Regions from separate parts of the Sporosarcina sp. So3-204 genome, predicted to be linked through region 1. Evidence: riboswitches for the same ligand, from Rfam matches in the RefSeq annotation. Region 1 holds a riboswitch; the other holds the start of a gene.
What was found. A riboswitch is a leader RNA that binds a small molecule or an ion and turns the genes downstream of it on or off. The one in region 1 is predicted to bind cobalamin.
Positions count from the first base shown of each region.

Region 2: linked by a shared signal. The riboswitch ahead of AC3RV6_RS01305 (S-layer homology domain-containing protein) and the one ahead of AC3RV6_RS01905 (ABC transporter substrate-binding protein) in region 1 are both predicted to bind cobalamin.

Region 1 is NZ_CM176485.1:393,906-404,755, forward strand. It holds gene AC3RV6_RS01900 (M20 metallopeptidase family protein) at 1-977, shown strand, start outside; cobalamin riboswitch at 1,053-1,241, shown strand; gene AC3RV6_RS01905 (ABC transporter substrate-binding protein) at 1,359-2,345, shown strand; gene AC3RV6_RS01910 (FecCD family ABC transporter permease) at 2,338-3,333, shown strand; gene AC3RV6_RS01915 (adenosylcobinamide amidohydrolase) at 3,336-4,802, shown strand; gene cbiB (adenosylcobinamide-phosphate synthase CbiB) at 4,802-5,758, shown strand; gene AC3RV6_RS01925 (pyridoxal phosphate-dependent aminotransferase) at 5,745-6,824, shown strand; gene AC3RV6_RS01930 (bifunctional adenosylcobinamide kinase/adenosylcobinamide-phosphate guanylyltransferase) at 6,806-7,390, shown strand; gene AC3RV6_RS01935 (cobyric acid synthase) at 7,387-8,217, shown strand; gene cobS (adenosylcobinamide-GDP ribazoletransferase) at 8,214-8,978, shown strand; gene AC3RV6_RS01945 (histidine phosphatase family protein) at 8,951-9,553, shown strand; gene AC3RV6_RS01950 (bifunctional adenosylcobinamide kinase/adenosylcobinamide-phosphate guanylyltransferase) at 9,505-9,894, shown strand; gene AC3RV6_RS01955 (cob(I)yrinic acid a,c-diamide adenosyltransferase) at 10,134-10,718, shown strand; gene AC3RV6_RS01960 (ECF transporter S component) at 10,722-10,850, shown strand, end outside.
Region 2 is NZ_CM176485.1:252,166-263,015, forward strand. It holds gene AC3RV6_RS01255 (hypothetical protein) at 1-326, opposite strand, end outside; gene AC3RV6_RS01260 (TetR/AcrR family transcriptional regulator) at 443-1,030, shown strand; gene AC3RV6_RS01265 (hypothetical protein) at 1,314-1,526, shown strand; gene AC3RV6_RS01270 (PH domain-containing protein) at 1,541-2,020, shown strand; gene AC3RV6_RS01275 (PH domain-containing protein) at 2,010-3,500, shown strand; gene AC3RV6_RS01280 (GNAT family N-acetyltransferase) at 3,824-4,438, shown strand; gene AC3RV6_RS01285 (glycine betaine ABC transporter substrate-binding protein) at 4,596-5,495, opposite strand; gene AC3RV6_RS01290 (ABC transporter permease) at 5,498-6,151, opposite strand; gene AC3RV6_RS01295 (betaine/proline/choline family ABC transporter ATP-binding protein) at 6,144-7,280, opposite strand; gene AC3RV6_RS01300 (IS256 family transposase) at 7,540-8,724, shown strand; cobalamin riboswitch at 8,936-9,126, shown strand; gene AC3RV6_RS01305 (S-layer homology domain-containing protein) at 9,294-10,850, shown strand, end outside.

The DNA.
Region 1 (10,850 bases):
GTGGAAAACCTGGTAAGACAATCGCTTTTCGAGCTGATTTTGATGCATTGCCAATTCAAGATGCAAAAGATGTACCTTATAAATCGACTGTTCCTGGCGTAATGCATGCTTGTGGTCATGATGGGCACACATCTTCGTTGCTGGGATTTGCGAAAGTGATGAATGGGGTGAAAGACCAACTTGAAGGGAATATCGTGCTTATCCATCAATTTGGTGAGGAGCAATCCCCTGGTGGCGCGCTTGGTATGATTGAGGATGGTTGTCTTGATGGGGTCGATTTCATTTACGGTGCGCATTTACAGTCAACATTTGATGCCGGCTTTGTTTACACACGCGAAGGTTATTTACAGGCATCTGAAGATTCATTTAAGATAGTTGTAAAAGGTTCAGGAACACATGGCGCGGAACCACATACTGGAATTGATCCGATTTTAGCTGGGAGTCATATCATGGTTGCGCTGCAATCTATTGTAAGTAGAAATGCAGATCCCTTAAAACAACTTGTCGTATCAGTTGGTAAATTCAACGCTGGTGATGCAGATAACGTCATCCCGGAAAAAGCTGAGATGACTGGTACGATACGTGTTTTTGATGAGGATTTACGTAAGTTAGCAGGACGTCGTCTTACGGAGATTGCAAAATCTGTCGGCGTGGCACTTGGCTGTGAAGTAGAAGTGGATATTGTAAGCGGTTATGATTCATTATGGAACCATACTGAACCAGTAGATGTTGTTCGACGTGCAGTTACGGAATCATTCGGCGAAGATGCATTTGTTGAAACGAAGCCAATTATGCCGGTTGAAGATTTCTCGTACTACTTGCAAAAAGTACCGGGTGCTTATTTCTTCATTGGTGCAAGATTATCTGATAAAGATAGAGTGTATCCACATCATCATGAGAAATTTGATTTTGATGAAAATGCGATGGAAATGACGACGAAAGTATTTGCTGCAACTTATTTAGAAGCGCAAAAATAAATAGTGTTAACTTTTAAGTAGTTTACCTTCTCGACAGTTGTGAACTTTGTAGTATACTGGAAAGTGAAGAAAAAACTACATACCAAACATAAAGGTCCCCCGCTTGAAAAAGTGGGGGTTAATAGGGAAGTCGGTTGAATGCCGACGCGGTCCCGCCACTGTATGTGTGAGCAAGTCGCTAATAGTCACTGGAGAAACTTTTCTGGGAAGATGCGATACGCTATGAACACGAGCCAGGAGACCTGCCTTTATGAATCACTTATGACCCTACGTGGATAGGATTTGTGAAAGTCAGCGCATTTTCATATGCAGATTTTTACACAACTTATTCCTCCGTAGTCATACGGGGGTTTTCGTTTGGCAAAAACAGGAGGAAAAACAATGAAAAATATGTGGAAGTTATGGCTAACGGCAGTTCTTGCTGTCTTTATGCTAGCGGCGTGTGGTTCTACAGCAGCACCAGAGAAACCAGCTACAGAAGATGCACCGAAAGAAGAAGTTGTAGATACACAAGAAGTTGAAGTTAATGACGAAGCGGCATTTCCGGTCACAATTACCGATGAAGTTGACAATGAAATTACGATTGAAAAAGCACCAGAATCAATCGTTTCATTAATGCCTAGTAATACAGAAATTTTATTTGCGCTTGGACTTGGTGATGCAGTAGTCGGTGTAAATGACTTTGACGACTATCCACCTGAAGTTGCTAAAATCGACAAAATCGGTGGTCAGGAATTTAACGTAGAAGCGATTGTTGCGAAAAATCCTGATATTGTCTTTGCGCATGGAATGAATATTGGCATGGGCGATGAAGGACTACAACAACTTCGCGACGCAGGAATTACAGTATTCGTTGTGAAAAATGCTATGAATTTTGAAGAAACGTATACGACAATTGAAACGATAGGTAAAGCAACAGGTAAGACAGCAGAAGCTGAAAAGATTGTTGAGGATATGAAAGCTAAAGTTGAAGAGGTAGTTGCTAAAACAGCAACAGCTGAAAAAGAAAAAACAGTTTTCGTTGAAACGTCTGATGTCCCTGATATTTATACACCTGGTACAGGAACTTTCATCCAAGAAATGTTTGATATGATTGGTGCTAAAAATATGGTCACTGACGAAGGTTGGATCAAGATAGATCCAGAAGCTATTGTAAAAGAAAATCCGGATGTAATTGTCGTTATATATGACGCGCCTGATATTATAGAAAGCATTAAAAAGCGTGATGGCTTTGATATCATTACTGCTGTTAAAGAAAATGCGGTTGTCCAAGTTGACTCAAATACAACTAGCCGTACAGGTCCCCGTCTTGCCGAAGGACTTGAAGAAGTAGCGAAAGCAATTTACCCTGAGGTTTTTGGTGAGTAAATCAAGCGTCGCCTACATTGTGTCGATTGCCACACTCGTTGGGGCAATCTGGCTCGGTGTAACAATCGGAACTGTTCAAATACCGATTAGCACGTTTTGGAATTCAGGTGTAGATGTGACGGCAACGAATATTTTATGGAAAATTCGGATGCCGCGTGTTGTGCTTGCTGGTCTTGTAGGTGCGTCACTTGCGATTTCTGGTGCAGCTTTTCAAGGGCTTTTAAAGAACCCACTTGCAGACCCATACACACTCGGAGTGTCATCCGGCGCCTCAGTCGGTGCCGTGATGACACTTTTTTTCGGTATTTCAATTCCAATTCTCGGCAACTACACATTACCTGTATTTAGTATGGTTGGTGCGGCGCTTACAATGTTCCTCGTTCTTGGGTTTGCGCGACTTGTTGATCGTGCAATGAAAATGGAAACCATAATATTAACTGGAATAATCTTCGGTTCTTTTTTAGGTTCTATTCTCTCACTCATGATTGCTTTGACAGGTGAAGAACTTCGACAAGTAATCGGTTGGTTGCTAGGCAGTGTTTCGATGCGTGGCTGGAATTACGTCACAATGATTTTACCATTTGTCATTATCGGTTCACTTATGCTGTGGTTTAATAGGCGCGAGTTAAACGTCATGTTATTCGGTGAAGAGCGTGCACAACATCTAGGTGTGAATGTAGGCAGACGTAAGTTTATGATTTTAATTGGAGGATCGATATTAACGGGTTCAGCAGTTGCTGTATCTGGTACAATCGGTTTTGTAGGACTCGTTATTCCTCATATGACAAGGCTTTTATGGGGCTCAGATCATCGTCATTTACTGACGCTATCCTTTTTAAACGGCGCGTCTCTTCTGATTATTTGTGATCTAGTCGCACGAACAATTATTTCTCCATCAGAGCTCCCAGTCGGTGTCATTACATCGTTTATAGGCGCACCTGTTTTCGCATTTATCTTTTACAGACAACGTAGAAAAGGGGCTATGTAGTTATGCTGCAAGTAAATGGATTAACTGGCGGGTACGGCAAGACGCCTATTGTGAAATCAGTGACATTCAATGTGAATAAAGGAGAAGTGCTCGGTATTCTAGGGCCGAACGGTAGTGGAAAGTCGACGCTCCTCAAATTAATTTCTGGAATCCTTTCTAAAGAAGAAGGGTCAGTGATAATTGAAGGGAAAGATTCATCTCTTTATTCACAAAAAGAATTTGCTAGAAAAGTAGCAGTGTTGCCCCAACTTCATGCACATGCTTTTTCTCACACTGTCATAGATACGGTATCACTCGGTAGATATCCATATCAATCGGGCTTTTTTTCTTCCTGGTCAGATGACGATGAACGAGCAGTTGTCGACGCTATGAAAAGCACTTCTGTTACCCGTTACGGTAAGCAAGCGATTGAACAATTATCAGGAGGAGAACAGCAGCGTGTATTTGTCGCGCAAGCACTGGCTCAAGAAGCGCCAATTCTTTTACTAGATGAACCAACAAATCACTTAGATATTGCACATCAGCAACAATTACTCGATACGATTCGTCAGCAAGCAGTTGATAGGGGACTTACCGTTGTTTCGGTTTTTCATGATATTAATCTAGCTTCTCTTTATTGTGACCGTCTTTTATTATTAGATAAAGGTGAAATTGCCCAAATTGGCACACCGCAACAAGTTGTTAGAGAGAGTTTTATTGATGGGGTTTACGGAGCGCGGGTAAAGACGCAAGCACATCCAGAACTACCTAAGCCACAAATTACTTTATTGTCGAATACAAATGAAATAGAGTTACCCAATACTGTTACTAAAGAAGATTTCCTAATAGCGGCAGAATATGTTTCGTTACGCACAAAAAAGCCACTTAAAACAATTTCATCGGCCGTTCATAATCCTGGAACAGCTTGGTATAGTAATTTTGTTAATCGTCATGTGACGGCTGATTATCATTGTAATGATGTTAAAGTAGAATTAGCGAGTTACCTAGAAAAGAATAATTTCCCATTAACGGATACAGTCGCTATGATGACAGCTGTTATGGCTGAGCATGTAGAAATCGAAGAATATAAAGATGAATTTGGTTCGATTTTAGTTGCTGTTACAGCTGGCGTGGGTAATGCCGTTGATGTATCACAAGCGTTAACGAGAGAAGTACGAATCGGTACGGTTAATACATGGGTTATTGTAAACGGTGAATTAACCGAGGAAGCATTCATTCAGGCGATGATTACGGCAACGGAAGCGAAAGTGAAGGCGTTCCAAACTGAAGAAGTGTTAGATCCGTTAACAGGAACAATTGCAACAGGTACGTCGACTGATAGCTTACTAATTGCCGCGACGCAGCAAGGACATATACATGAATATGCTGGACCGATTACGAGCGTAGGGAAACAAATTGGGCACGGCGTTTATGAATGTACAGTTCGTGCGATTAGAGCATATAAAAAAGCAAAAGGGTGGACGACGTGATTCCAGCTCATTTTATCGCAGTATTAATCGGCTTCATTCTTGATAGAATTATCGGAGATCCGCCGAATTGGCCACATCCAGTAAGGTGGATAGGTACATTTATTTCAAAAATGACAACTGTTCTAAATAAAGGACAACATCGTTTTATTAAAGGATCATTATTATGTGTTATAACTGTTGGTTTCGTATTTTTTATCGTTCTATTGCTTACGCTTTTTTCATATTCGGTTCACCTATATGTTGGTATTGCAATGGAAAGTATCCTCATAGCAATCGGCCTTGCCCAAAAAAGTTTAAAGGATGCTGCGTTAGCGGTTTATGAACCACTTGTCGCTGGTGATATAAGTGAAGCTAAAACGAAGTTATCATGGATCGTAGGTCGTGATACGGATAAATTAGGTGAAAGCGAGATTGTGCGTGGTGTAGTTGAAACTGTTTCAGAAAATACAGCAGACGGCGTCACTTCTCCGTTGTTTTGGGCTATTTTATTTGGAGCGCCGGGATTATGGGTGTATAAAGCGGTTAACACGCTTGATTCAATGGTCGGCTATAAAGATGAACGCTTTGAACAGTTCGGCAAGTTTTCGGCGCGAACGGATGATGTTTTAAACTTTATTCCAGCACGGCTAACGGGCTTTATAATCTTATTATTTACACGGAATCAAAGCGGCATATCACTCGCAAAACGTTTTGCTGGTTGGCGAACAGATGCATTGCGACATCAAAGTCCAAACAGTGGTTATTTAGAGGCGGCAACAGCCTGGCAACAAGGTATAACACTGGGTGGGGAAAGTACATATCGGGGGAAATTAAGCAATCGCGCAACAATGGGACCTGGTATCGTTCCTTTAAAAGCGGCGCATATTAAATCCTCTATTAAAGAAATGCATACGGCATCAGTATTATTTTTAATATTTTTTATCATGATTGGAGTGCTGCTCAATGCAATTGCCTAAGCATGGTGCAAATCCGCAAACCGTTTATACAAAACTAGGACTGCAGGCTCCGATGCGCGTAATCGATTTTAGTGAAAATGTAAATCCAGCAGGACCTCCTGAAATTGTGATGGAGAAGTGGCAAAATCTCTTTTCAAAATTAACAGCGTACCCAGATCCTAATGGAGAACCATTCACTACTGCGGTTGCGAAATATCATGGAATAGAAAAGTCATATGTCTTTGTGGGAAATGGTGCAACTGAACTTCTCTCTTTAATTGCGGAACGCTACAGAGGACAAAGGGCAATTGTTGTTCATCCTACATTTTCTGAATATGAAGCGACTTTGTTAATTAAAAATGTGGAAATTGCACGTATTTTAACAACGGCGTCCACTGATTTTAAGTTACCAATTCAACAGATAAAAGAAGCGATGGAATCCGCTTCAGTCCTATATTTATGTACGCCGAATAATCCAACAGGCGTTATGCCAGCAAAAAGTGATTTAATCGAATTAATTAGACATGGTCGAGAAGTAGATTGTGAAATTGTATTAGACGAAGCGTTCATCGATTTCATTGACGAGTCACGGTCTTTTATAGGCGAATTAATCAATTACTCACATGTCATCGTCGTTCGTTCAATGACGAAAATGTATGCGATACCTGGAATTCGACTTGGTTATGTCGTAGCTCATTCGGAGGTCATTCATTCGATTAAGGCATTTGCTCCGCATTGGAATGTCAATGGCATTGCAGTAGAAATTGGGGTGCTTTGCTTACAAGAAATTGATTATCAAAAGAGAGCGATTAAGCAAAGCGTTGGGGAAGTTGAAAAAATTAAATCTTTTTTTGAAAATCTTGGTTGGCAATATACAGAAGCATCTGCGAATTTTATTTCTTTTACACCGGGAAACAGGCAAGATACAAGGAAGCTATACGAAGACATGTTAGCAAAAGGAATTGTCCTTAGACATACTGAAAACTTTGTCGGCATGGACGGAAATTGGTTGCGTATCGGAATGAAAAGCCGAGAAGATATGAATTTCTTGAAAAAGGAGTTGTCGAAGTGGTTCGTGGACAATTAACTTTTATTAGCGGCGGCGTAAGAAGTGGGAAAAGCGCTTATGCAGAACAATATCTAATCCAAGAATCACATAAGTATAGAGGGCGACTTGTTTATATCGCTTCTGGAACTAAAACCGATGCAGAAATGAAAAACCGCATAAAAAAGCACCAACAAGACCGTGCTGAAATGAATTGGTTAACAATAGAACAACCCGTGAAATTGGAAGAAGTTCTTCCCTTAATTGAAAAAGGAGATTTTGTCCTTTGGGATTGTGTAACAACTTGGCTTGCCAATGAATTATATGATGGCATTGACGTAGGTAAACCATGCATTGAACAGCCATCTTGTATGAAACAAAAGGAAAGGGAATTGTATAAGACAATTGATCACATATTGGCTAAGGTTCAGCATTTTGTCATTGTTTCAAATGAAGTATTCGATGAGTTACCGTCAACCTATGAGGAAGTCGAAATCTATAGTAAATGGCTTGGTAGCATTCACCAGAAGATTGTTGGAAAAGCTGATAGAGCGATTGAGATGGAGTCGGGTTATGCAAAAGTTTGGAAAGGGGAGGAAGCAAATTGAATGGTCTTATCGTGTTAGGAACGGCGTCTGACTCAGGAAAAACCATGATTTGCACAGCGTTTTGCCGTTTGTTGGCAAATGAAGGCGTCCGTGTTACCCCATTCAAATCTCAAAATATGTCAAGGTTTTCTGCTGTAACTAAAAAAGGAGAAGAAATGAGTCGTGCTCAATTTATCCAAGCGATCGCAGCTAGGACAACGCCTTCCAGTAATATGAATCCAATACTATTGAAACCAGTGGCAGAGATGAGCTCAGAAGTATACTTTTTTGGAGAAAAGCTCGGGGCTATTCCAGGAATGTCATATCGAGAAGTATTTTTTAATAAAGGTATCGAAGCGATTAAGTTAGCGTTAGGAAAACTAGCCGAATCATATGACACTGTCATTATTGAAGGGGCAGGTAGTCCAGCTGAAGTGAATTTAAATGAAAGAGAAATTGTGAATATGCGTGTCGCTGATATCGCGGATGTACCTGCGCTGTTAGTAGCAGATATCGACCGGGGTGGTGCGTTTGCGTCAATAGTAGGGACATTACAATTGCTATCGCCGCAACATCGTGCGCGAGTAAAAGGAATCATTATTAATAAATTTCACGGAGAAGTCTCTTTATTTTCAGAAGGTGTTAATTTCATAGAGACTTATACTGGAATTCCGGTTGTTGGCGTTATTCCTTTTAAAAACGACCACGGGATTGAGGAGGAAGATGTGGAACGCCCCTTATTGAAAGCTCCTGAAGGCGTTGATGTCTATGATTCATGGGCAGAACATGTGAATCAGCATCTCGATTGGAAGCTAGTTAAAGAAATTCTAGTTGGGGGGATTACGTGAAAGGGCTCTTACTCGCTATTCAATTTTTCACTATCATTCCTATCCATAAAGAATTGCCTATTGGTCGAAAAGAAGTAACGACAATGTATGTGTCGCTTCCTTTCGTCGGGGCGGCAATTGGACTCCTCATGTACGCCGTGTCGTTGTTCATGCTGAATATTTTACAGACGGGTACGCTGTTGGCTGCTGTTTTTATTACATTAACAAGTATTGTTTTGACGGGCGGTCTCCATTTAGATGGGTGGGCAGATACGAGTGATGCTTATTTTTCTTATAGAGACCGCCAAAAGAGATTAGAAATATTAGATGACCCAAGACTTGGCGCATTTGGGACGATGGCACTTGTTTTAATAATTATTGTTAAAACCGCTTTATTTAATGAAATCTTAATGCGCGGATATGGCAACTATATTCCTTTTATTATAATCCCGTTTTTAGTAAGGATTACATTGAATTTGTATTTTACAACGACGCGAGCAGCGAAAGAGAATGGAATCGCACACTTTTTCAAGGAGAAAATGGAAACCAAATTGGTTTTTTACATATCCCTAATTAGTGGATTATTTGTATTGCTCGGTGTCGGATTTCTCACAGGTAATTCTATTTTGCCGGTCATTTTATTAGGAGCAATTACAGTTATTCTGCTCTTGTATCGAAATTGGTCTATTAACCATTTCGGTGGAATATCCGGAGACTTATCTGGTGCCCTCATTGAAGGACTGGAGGCTGTATTATGGTTCATCGTGTTAGTATTTTGGTAATGCGTCATTTACCTACGGCAGGAAATCAAAAAAAACAGTATATCGGCTGGACAGATGAACCAATTATAGAAGTGGATCATGAAAAGTGGCATATCCCTTGGTACCCTAACAAAGTATTTGGCAGCGATTTACTTCGAGCCAAACAAAGCGCAGAAATCTATTTTCCAAATGCGGAATACAAAAGTGATCCTCGCTTCCGTGAAAGTAATTTTGGTAAGTGGGAAGGTAAAACCTATTTGACGTTGAAAAAGGATAAGATGTACCGAGCTTGGATTGACGATCCTTTTGCGAATAAACCGCCTGCTGGCGAGCATATAGAGGAAATAAAATCTCGCGTGCTTGCCGCATTTGCACAGTTACCTGTTGGCAAAGAGGATACATTCTTAGTCATACACGGTGGACCAATTCGAATTTTGTTAACACAATTTTCCCCTGAAGAAAAACCATTTTGGTCATGGATAATCCCACACGGATCTGCTTGGCGTTTCGAATGGGCATCTGTCCAGGATTGGAAGGAGGGGAAACAGTGCGAATCTATTTCGGAGGTGCCCATAACGGCAAACGACAATATGTAAGGAGTTTATTGGAAAGCCAAGGGCAATTACATGTACAATGGATTGAATGCGAGCTACCGCCACCTGGAAAAAATCCAGTTGTCGTAGCAGGAATAGAAAACTGGCTCGCTGAAACTGATTTATCAGAAGAAGATGCAATTGCTAGTATAGTAGAGCATATTGCAAACCGAGATATAATTTTTATTTTAACCGAAATTGGAAGAGGCATTGTACCAGTAGACGCGAAGCAAAGAAACCTGCGAGACGTATGCGGTCGCCTGAATCAAAAGCTGTTTGCAGAAGCAGACGAAGTAACACGTATTTGGTATGGCATTGGGCAAAGGATTAAGCCTTATAAGTAATTTTTTACACCATTTCAGGATTGGAGCGGAAGGCGACGACTCCGGCGGGATTAGCGAGACAGTTGAGACCCTGGAAGGAGCGCAGCGACTGAAGCGGCCGGGAAAGATTGGACTGTATCTTTCCGCTCGCCCCGCGGAAAGCGTTCGCCTGTAGCGCAAATCCGGCAGCACTCGCTAATACCTGGCAAGAACAAGTTTTAGTGTTGAACTTAAATTACCAAAAGAAGGGGAGAGAAAATATGAAAATCTATACGAAAACAGGAGATAAAGGAAAAACAAGCTTAATCGGAGGCAGAGTCGATAAAGACGACCTTCGCGTAGAAGCATACGGCACAATGGACGAACTAAACTCATTCATAGGAAAAGCAATGACTGAACTCGACCCAGAAATTTTTGCAGACCTACTTGAAGATCTTGAAGCCGTGCAAAACGAAATATTTGATGGCGGCGGAGATTTATCAAACGTGATGAAAGAACGTCATTACAAACTTACAGAAGAACCAATAGAAGTATTAGAACAACGTATCGATCAATTAATGGAAGAAGCGCCGCCACTTGAAAAATTTATCTTACCAGGTGGAACACCAGCTGCGGCATCACTTCATATCGCGCGTACGGTTACTAGAAGAGCAGAGCGTCATACAGTTACGCTGATGAAAGCACAAGAAGACGTCTCACCAGTTGTCGTAAGATATTTGAACAGACTTTCTGATTATTTATTTGTCGCCGCTCGAATTGCTAATTCTAGAGTTAACGTGCCGGATAATGAATATGTTCGAAGTGCAAAAGTATTTAGAACTGATGAAAAGAAGAAGGATGCATAAATAGTGAAACTTAGATTACTAACAATAACAGCCATGTTTGCAGCACTATGTGCAGTCGGGGGATTAATTAAAATTCCACTAGGCATAGGTTCCGCTGCACTCGATGCTGCACCAGCACTATTGTCAGCAGCT
Region 2 (10,850 bases), 140 kb from region 1:
CATCCCGTTTTCCGAACAGGTTTAGGGCCTTCCCTTTTTAGATAGTAAAGAAATCGTTCATCAGCCCAGCGAATCATACTTTTCCCGAATACGATTGATATTCCGATATACACTGCCGCAATAGAATGTGCTACTGTAGCGGTCGCACCGTTATAAAGATCTGCACCAGTAACGATAAGAAGGATTAAGTCGACAACAGGTGTTAATGCAAGAAAGAAAAAACCGAGTTTTTCTTTGTTAAATAAATAGCGCGTAATGAGTCCAAGAGCAATCACGACCCAAAATCCTATTTCACAGGCAACAATTGTCCAAGCAATGAAATTCATAGTCACACTCCTTTTTAATACAATTGTATTACTTATTTCATCGTATCACGAATAGTTAAATTAATACAACTGTATTATTTAATTGCCAATAGGTCTTTTTCTGCTAAACTTAGCGTATGCCTAAAATTGTAAAACATGAAGAAAGACGAAAGTGCATTGCAGAGGCGATGTGGCGAATCATTTTGGATAAAGGGATGGAAGGGGCGACTGTACGAAATATTGCGGAAGAAGCGGGGCTTTCCCTTGGAGCGCTCCGTTACTATTTTAAAACCCAAGATGATTTGCTCGTCTATGCGATGACGCTTGTTCAAGAAAGAGCAACGTTCCGAATTGAAACTGTTATTAAGAGAGATTTACCACCGAAGGAAATGGTGATTGCCGTCCTTCTTGAGATTGTGCCGGTAAATGAGGAAACGCTTGCTGAAATGGAAGTGTGGTTTGCATTTATCGCATATGTGAAGCATCGAAAAGATTCGCTAGATGTGCCTGATGATGGTGTTTACGAAGTAGTTAGTAAAATTCTTGATTATTTGAAGATAAGTGGTTTATTGAAAGTAGAGCTCGACATGGAGCTTGAGGCAGAACGGCTTTATGCGCTAGTGAATGGAATCGCCATGCATACATTACTAGAACCTGAACGCGTCGATAGTGAACGTGTTATAAAAACAATAAAGTATCATATGGATTCAATTTGTATCGAATAATACACTTATCATTTCTGCATTATTTGTGGAGATGATAAGTGTTTTTTTATAAAATTATAAAGAAACAATAAAGTTAGATATGTTATTGTTCTTCCGTGATAAATTTAAGGAGTAGGGAAAATAGGGTTATATTTATTTTCTAAAGAAATTAGTAGGGCATTTTAGAATAGGGAATAATGTATATTGAAGAAAGAGGTTAAAGTGAAAGGTGATTTTGTGGGAATGTCGAATTGTTGTAGTGAGCATCAACTAGATAACTAACTTATGAAAGAGGAGAGCATACATGGAAGTCATTCTAGCAAGTCTTTTTTCAGCTATTATTATATTTATTACAGTTTTTTCGTTGATTAAAGTTTATGTAATTGCACGTAATAGAGAAGAAATATCATCACGCAAATGTATAGTTTTAGTAACGTCATCAATTATGATTGGTTTAATCTTTGCATCTATTCTTCCCTTTGGTTATCAAAAACTATTTGAATTAATGTTTACTTAGAAAGGGGCATTTTTGTGAGAAAGCAACCAGAGAACAGGATTTCAGAAAAAGGGCTACGTGTCTGGAGACTATATGGAATTATGCAAACAGTTTTAGTATTAATAGTAGCGATAGGTGCTGGAATATTAACTTGTATATATGATTGGCCATGGTGGGTTTATTTAGCTTCAGCTGTCGTTGTACTCCTTTATGCGTACTTATTTATCTTTTTATTTCCTAAAATTAAGTGGCTACGCTGGCGCTATGAAGTGCGTGAATCAGAAATAGAATTACAACATGGATTATTCATCGTTAAACGGACGTTAATCCCTATGGTACGTGTTCAACACGTAGATACATCGCAAGGGCCGATTTTAAGGAAGTATAATTTAGCGGGAATCACTGTATCTACAGCTGCAACGAATCATGAAATTCCCGTACTCATTCTAGAAGAAGCAGATGAGTTAAGAAATAGAATTTCTTCGCTAGCAAGGGTGGCGGAAGATGATGTCTGAACAACGTTATAAATTACACTGGATCACGATGATTGTCGATGCAGTGGATACAATAAAAATCTTGATCTTCCCATTAATTATAGGCGTTTTTGCAAGTACAAGGAGCCTAAAAGAAGTAGGTGTCGGATTATGGTATTTTGAAAACTTGAATACCATATTAATCGGCGTAGGTATTTTTCTTTTAATTGTTAGTAGTGTTATCAAGTGGAGACGTTTTGAATACTGGTTTGAAGAGGAAGAGCTACGTATTGAGTCAGGATTATTTGTCAAAAAGAAAAGGTATATTCCATTTGATCGTATTCAAAGCCTTGATTATACTGAGGGGATTTTCCATCGACCTTTTAAATTGGTGAAAGTAAATGTGGAAACAGCTGGTGGAGCTTCTTCATTAAATGGGGAGGCGGAATTGACTGCGATTTCAAAGGATGCTGCGAAACTTCTCGATGCGGAATTATTGGAAGCAAAGAAGCGGAAGCATGCTACATTTGATGAAGCGAAAGATGTTTCGGAGATATCTAAGGAATTATTGACACCTGACGTGAAACCGATTTTCAAGATGACAACTAAAGACTTATTCATTATGGCGACTACATCAGGTGGTATAGGTCTAATCCTTTCAGGGGCAGTGGCATTCTCATCGCAGTTTGCTGAGTTCATTCCATTTGATTCGATGTATGCTGAGGTGTCAGGATTTATCAAATATGGTGGTCTCATCATTGCAATTGCTGTTTTTCTTGGATTTCTCGTTGTTTGGGGAATTTCTGTTGCGATGACCTACTTAGCTTACTTTGGGTTTTCAGTATTTTTAAATAATAAAGATATTGTGATTACGCGGGGATTTATTGAAAAGAAGAGGGCGACTGTGCCGTTAAATCGTGTGCAATGTGTACGTATTGTAGAAAATCCTTTCAGACAACTATTTGGCTATGCGACTGTTGTGATTGATAATGCGGGTGGTGGTCAAGGAGAAGGTGGGACAATTAATTTATTCCCTTTGATTAAAAAGTCAACGATTAATGGTCCTTTGAAGGAAATTTTCCCTGAATTAATTCTTGAGTTGCCGACTAACAAACTCCCTAAACGTGGCAAACTTTATTATTATCGCATTCACTTTATTTGGATGCTTCCTATTATTGGTTCACTATCATACTTTTTCAATCCATATGGTTTATTTTCAATACTCATTATTCCTGTTATCGTTCTCATTGGCTTATGGCGACATCATTCCGCGGCTTATGGGATGTTTGGTAATCAACTTACGATGCAGTTTAGAAGATTTAGTTTAAATACGGCTTATTTAATGAAAAACAGAATTCAGTCAATTGAAATCAAGCAAAATTATTTTCATCGAAAAAAAGATGTCGCGACAGTATCTGCACGTGTTAAATCAGGAATGGGTAAGTTTAATGCCCAAGTTAGGTATATGGATGAATCCGATGCAGAGCGTTTATTGGCATGGTATGAACCAGAAAAATGTTAATAGTTTAATCAGGAAGACACACTAATTCGATGTAGATATTACAATATATCTACTCAAATTTTGTGTCTTTTATTTTGGTAAATACTTATGTATAATAATCCTTTTGGGGCTTATGAAATGCATTAATTTTAGATAAAAAGATTATTAAATTCCTATAATAATAAGAAGATATTAGACCTATATTATTTCTTTTAGTATTAGAGTATTCTAAGGAGTCAACAGAAAAAAGTATGAAAAGACTATGTTTATTATACGATAAAAAGAGGGAATACATTACTAAAAGTTGAATGTCCAGTATAGAAAAGGAGAGGAGAAGTTTACAGATGGATAACTTTGAATTAGTTGGAGAAAAGATAGTTCTTCGAGCTATGGTAGAGAGTGATTACGTTTCATTGTTTGAAGTTGCAGGGGAGGAAGGAATCTGGGAACATTTAAAAGACCGGATTGAAACCTTGGAAGATGCAGAAAAGTACGTACAAGAAGCTTTGGCATTGAAAATGGCTGGAAGTGCATATCCATTTGTCATTGTACATCGTTCAACAAATAAAGTAATTGGTTCAACTCGTTTTTTTATGATTGAGCTTTCACATAAAAGATTGGAAATTGGCTCGACTTGGTTAGAAAAAGAATATCGGGGAACTGGAATAAATACAGAAAGCAAGTATTTATTGCTGAAGTATTGCTTTGAAGAGATGAAATTTCAGCGTGCTGAAATAAGAACAGGACATGAAAACTATCGCTCTCAAAAAGCAATTGAACGCTTAGGCGCTGTAAAAGAAGGCATATTGCGAAATCATACAATTCGACCAAATGGTAAACTTCGTCACACGATTATGTATAGCATTATTTCGGATGATTGGCCGGAAACGAAACTGTATTTGGAACAGCAAATATATCCTTCATTAATGGGGGATGAGGCGCCAACTCCAAGTATTTGATTGATTACTAAGGAGTCTCACCAAACACCCACAGGAAAACGTCCGTCAAAGCGGGATTTCGAAAGTACCGAAACCCTATTTTTAGCGAAAATCAACATCTTTCATTAACTGAATAACAAAAAAAGGGTGATGTATAATTCACATCACCCCAATAGATTTAAAGCTCTTTTTCAATTAACCCTGATTCCTCTAAAAACTCTTTCGCGACAACCTCAACCATCATGCCGTCATTATCGACTTTACCATTCATAATTTGCATCGTTTCCTCATTAATCATGCCATCTAACTGATAAAGCACATCCTCGAGCTCAGGATATTCTTCAAGTGTTTCTTTTCTAACGAGTGGAAGTGCATGATAAGGTGGGAAGAATGATTTATCGTCTTCCAACACACGTAAATCGTACACTTGAAGTTGACCATCTGTCGTGTAAGAGTTTATGACATCAACTTCACCCGCATTTATTGAACGATACATCATCCCGTGATCCATTCCCTTAACGTCTTTAAAAGCAAGATTATACTCTTTTTCAAAACCAGGTAGTCCATCAGGTCGATCAATAAATTCAAAAACCGCACCTAAAGTAAAATCTTTTGAGTGGGCAGCGAAATCACTAAATGTGACAACACCTAATTCTTCTGCTTTAGATTCATCAAGTGCAAGTGTATACGTATTATTAAAGCCAAACGTGTTAAAAGCGACAATGTCGTCACCCGCAACAAGTCGTCTTGTCATTTCCAACGTTTCTTCAGCTGTACCTGGCTCTTCATGATAATAAGTTACGACAATTGTTCCAGTATAGTCAGGAATTACGTCAATATGACCATTCGTCATTGCGTTCCAGACAACAGAGGAACCACCGAGGTTTTCTTTATAAAGTACTTCAATATCCGTTTTGTTTTCAATTAATTGACCCATTATATGTGACAAAATAATACTCTCAGTATTGTTCCGAGAACCAAGTCTCAATGAATCTTTCTCAATAAATATACAGCCTGATAATGTGCCGACAACCATAATTGTCAGCAAGAATAAAGTAATTCTTTTCTTCATCCTCATACTTATCGCAACCCTTTCGGAGTCGTCCAGCGCTCAACTGCACTAAAGAATGTTTCAAGAATTATCGCAAGAATAGTAGCAGGGATTGCACCTAGTAAAATTAATCCATCAATGCCTCGAGTGATACCAAGGAAGATGAAATCACCAAGTCCACCGGCACCAATAAATGCTGCGAGTGTGGCGTTACCGACGTTTATAACAGCGGCTGTACGAATACCGGCCATGATAACTGGAATTGCCAGGGGAAGTTCGACTTTAAATAAAATTTGCATACTCGTCATACCCATACCTCGAGCAGCTTCAATTGTTGCAGCATCTACGTCTTTAATACCTGTATAGGTGTTTCGCATAATTGGGAGCAACGAATAAAGAAATAGTGCAGCAATTGCTGTTTTTACACCAATACCAAAAATAGGAATCATAAAACCGAGGAGTGCTAAACTTGGTATCGTCTGTAAGACACCTGTTCCACCAAGTATAATTGTTCTGAGCTTGGGTACACGGGTTACGAGAATTCCGAGTGCTACTGCTAAAACAGTAGCGATAATCATAGAGAAAAATACTAGTTGAATATGAATTGAAGTGGCTTCGAGAACTTCCCTCCACCGTAATTGTGATTGTTCAATAAGTTGTTGCCATATATTTAAATCATTCATTTAGATCTTCCTCCGTTTCCGTCCATTGACTAGACATAGCGGAGAGCAATGAACCTCGTGTTACGAGTCCGATGATTCTATGCTTTTTATCGACAATTGGAATCATGCCGAAATCTGAATCATCCATCATTATAATTGCATCTTTTGCCGTAGCTGAATCAAGTAAGAAAGGTTCAGCTGGATGCATAATCTCAGCAACTGTTTTAATCTTATCTAGTTTTTTTATGAGGTCATAAGCTGATACCATTCCAAGTAGTTTTTTGTCTTCATCTGCGATAACAAGATTTGTTATTTTTCGTTGGCGGATAAGCGAAATTGCTGTTTCCGGAGACCGTTGCGGCAGAGAAGTAACAATAGATTCTGACATGATTTCAGTTACTGGCATAAGTCCAGGGTTTTGAATAATACGATGCTTTCCAATAAACTCTTCTACAAAGCCGTGAGCAGGTTCATGTAGTAATTTTTCAGGGGTATCTATTTGAAGGAGATGGCCATCTTTCATAATTGCAATACGATCACCCATTTTTAACGCTTCATCCATATCATGTGTAACGAATACAATCGTCTTTTTTAGTTTTTTGTGAAGCGCGATGAGTTCACCTTGCAACTGATCTCGTGTGATTGGATCGAGTGCGCTGAATGGTTCATCCATTAAAATTACGTCTGGATTAGCCGCTAATGCTCTTGCGATTCCGACGCGCTGCTGTTGTCCACCTGATAATTCTTTAGGATAACGTGTGGCATAAATCCCAGGGTCTAGTCCGACCAATTCAAGCAATTCTTTTACGCGAGATTTAATATCTTGTTCTTTCCAACCTTTAAGTTGGGGGACAATGGAGATGTTTTTTTCGATGGTATAGTGTGGGAAGAGACCAATTTGTTGGATGACATAGCCGATATTTCTGCGGAGTTCAGCGGCGTTGTAGCTTTTGATATCTTTACCATTAATAGAAATTGTTCCGGTTGTGTGTGGAATAACGCGGTTCACCATTTTCATCGTTGTTGATTTACCAGAACCACTAGGACCTATTAGGACAAGTAGTTCACCTTCTTCGATTTCAAAACTTACGGAATCTACTGCTTTAAATCCACCTTCATATACTTTAGATACGTTTTCAAACTTTAGCATAAGGACCTCCTGTAGTTATTTTAAAAAGTGCTTTACTTATCAAGCATAACATAAAGCAGCAGTCTTTGTAGAAAGGCATGTAGTTTAAAGGTACTATAGTATATATATGATAGTTATACTAATTTGCTAACATTTGTATATAAATCGTTTTTACCGGAGAGTGTAAAATATCTTGTGTAAATGAATAAATGCAAAAAGGAAGACCTTTTCTTGGTAGAATTAAGTCACCACAACCAATCCTAGAAAAGAGGCCTTCCCTATGACTCAGTTTACAACAGATATTGTTCAAGCACTAGTACAAAAACAAGATATTACCGAGGTTTTTCGTTCACATCTAGAAACAGCGATAAATACTTTACTCACAACTGAGCTGACGGCATTTTTAGATTATGAAAAATATGACCGTATCGGCTTCAATTCAGGAAATTCCCGCAATGGATCATATGACCGAACGCTCCATACTGAATATGGTGACCTTCAGGTCAAGATTCCTCGTGATCGTAACGGCGAGTTCAAACAACAGACAGTCGCGCCTTATAAACGCTCAAACGATACACTTGAATCTTTTGTCATTCACATGTTTCAAAAAGGCGTGACTATGTCAGAAATCGCAGATTTAATTGAGAAAATGTACGGTCATCATTACACACGTCAAACAATATCGAATATGACACAAGTAGTAGGTGAACAAGTAGAAGCCTTTAATAGAAGGAAGCTAAGTGCGCGCTATGCCTGTGTTTATTTAGATGCAACTTATATTTCTGTTCGACGTGAAACTGTTTCTAAAGAAGCTGTTTATATAGCTGTGGGCATTCGTGAAGACGGCTCAAAAGAAGTGATTGCCTACACAATCGCGCCGACAGAATCAGCTTTCAATTGGAAAGAGCTCCTACTAGAAATAAAGGAGCGTGGCGTAGAAGAAGTTCTGCTCTTTCTTTCAGACGGCTTAACAGGCATGGTGGACACAATTGCGACTGCATTTCCTAAAGCTGAATTCCAAACATGTTTAGTGCATGTAGCACGTACGATTTCACATAAAGTGCGGGTTGAAGATCGAGCTGAAATTTGTGAGGATTTCAAAATGGTTTATCGGGCTGATAATAAAGAAGCCGGTCAAGTTGCATTAGACAAGTTCTGTTCAAAATGGAAAAAATCGTACCCCAAGGTGACGAAATCACTCGCTGCAAATGACCATTTACTTACCTTCTACAGCTTTCCGAAACCCATTTGGCGCAGCATATACTCAACGAATTTAATCGAGTCATTTAACAAGCAAATTAAGAAATATACAAAGCGAAAAGAACAGTTTCCCAACGAAGAATCACTTGAACGTTTCCTCGTTTCCCAGTTCGAAGATTACAACCAACGCTTCCTCACACGATGCCATATCGGTTTCGATCAAGCGCGCGCTGAGCTGGCTAATATGTTTGAAACAAAAGAATAATAGATAGTTTATTTCAGAATAAAAGGTGATTTCCAAGAAAGTATATCCTGTTCATCAAGAGAAAATCGTATGGTTTAGAAGTTGTAAAAAAATAAAAGTGACAGTAACTATGAAAAGGTTGGATTGTCATTTACACATAAATATTGACACTCCCTTTTACCGTTGTGATTATCTTCAGACAACTCTATAATAGAAATTAGGATTATAACAACTTCATAATATATATTTTGGTTCTTTGCCTTTGGGTAAAGATTAATAAGGAATCAGGTGAGAATCCTGAACGGTCCGGCCACTGTAATTGGGAAGTGACTTCTGTAGTAACCACTGGTTGAAAAACTGGGAAGGTAGAAGGAACGATGTAAACCCATAAGTCAGGAGACTTGCCAAGATATGAATGCGTAACGCCTTCTAGGATAAGGGCAGCATCGTGTATCTTACAGTCTATTAAACTTGTAGTGGAACATACATATGCCCTTATCTCAGAATTTTTTGAGGTGGGGGTTTTTTATTTTGGGAAAGGAACAGTCGGAAGGAAAAAACTAATCTATTTATAAAAGGAGAATGTTGAAATGAATACAATGACGATTAAAGTGAAACAGCTGCTTTCTGTACTATTAGTAATGTTAATGTTGGTGTCGATGCTTCCGGTTCAAGCGTTCGCAGCTGATTCAGAAACAAGCACTGAAAATAATACAGTTTCTATTCGTGTTGAAGGCCCAACAGGTCCATTATATGACTTTAGGGACGAAGTAGTAGAAGCAGACAATGTTTATGATGCTACCTTAGCTGTTTTTAAAAAACATAGTGTTGTTTATAAAGCTGCTGCTGGATATATTGGGTCGATTGCAGGTTTTGAAACAGGTACTTACAGTGGTTGGGATGGCTGGAACTTTTCAACTAATTTAGAAGTGTATTCAGAGGAATGGGCTGGAGATGCGCCATTAGATGGTATTACAGAAATTGTTTGGTATTATGGCGGAGAAGGTGACCTATATCCGTTTGAGTATGGTAATACACTTGAGGAAATTACATTTACTCCGACTATTACATTATTAACGGATGCGATAGAGAATACACCACTTGAAATTCAGTTAACAGGACAATATCGCCATTTTCTAGATTGGAGTGGTACATCTTTAGGTACAAAAACAACTGAATTGAAAGATGTTCTTGTAAAGTTTAACGGTAGTGAATATAAAACAAATGCTGATGGAAAAGTTACTATTCCAAAAGAAAAAATACAAATCGGGACTTTTGAATTGGAAGTATCGAAGTACATACAAGATAGTTACCCACTTACAGTTCGTACAACAAAAGAGATTGTTGTTGAAATAAACGAAGCCGAATTACTGATTGAAAAAACAAAACAATCAATTGAAAAAGCAGTTCATTATTATAAGCAAGATAAAGCGAAAGTTAGTGAACGAGTTTCTTCGTCACATAGTGGTTATTGGTCATTAACACCATTGTGGAGTTCTGGGATTGATATAGCATCGTACCCATGGGTATCGGGAAAAGAACCAACTCATGAATCATCCTATTGGAATAAGGAACGTACTAAGCCGGTAACTATGTCAAATGAAGATGCAGGAACTATTATTGGTGCATCGATATTGGGTATGGATCCAACTAATTTGGGTAGTCGCAATATAGTAAAAGATTTATTAGAAAGGCAAAAAGATGACGGCTCATTTAGCACTACAATTTGGGGGCAGTCCTGGGCGTTTATCGCATTAGATTTAGTAGATGCAGAATATGATCAAATTAAACATATTGATGCCCTTTTAGAAATGCAGAGTAAAGAAACGGGTAGTTTTGGCCCTTTAGATGCAACGGGCTGGATGTTAATGGCATTAGCGCCACATTCCAATAAACCCGAAGTAGAAACAGCAATTAAAAAAGCGGTTGCAGTATATCACACGAGCTTTCAAGAAAATGGATTTATTGATGATTCAAATACGATGGGTACAATTATTTCAGGCTTAGCATCTGTTGGGGAAGATTTATTTTCTGAGAAGTGGACATATGATAAAGATGGACAAAAAGTTAATATAGTTGGACATTTAGTCGATAATTATCAGCTTGCGGATGGTTCTTTTCGATGGAAAACAACACAAAATTCGTCA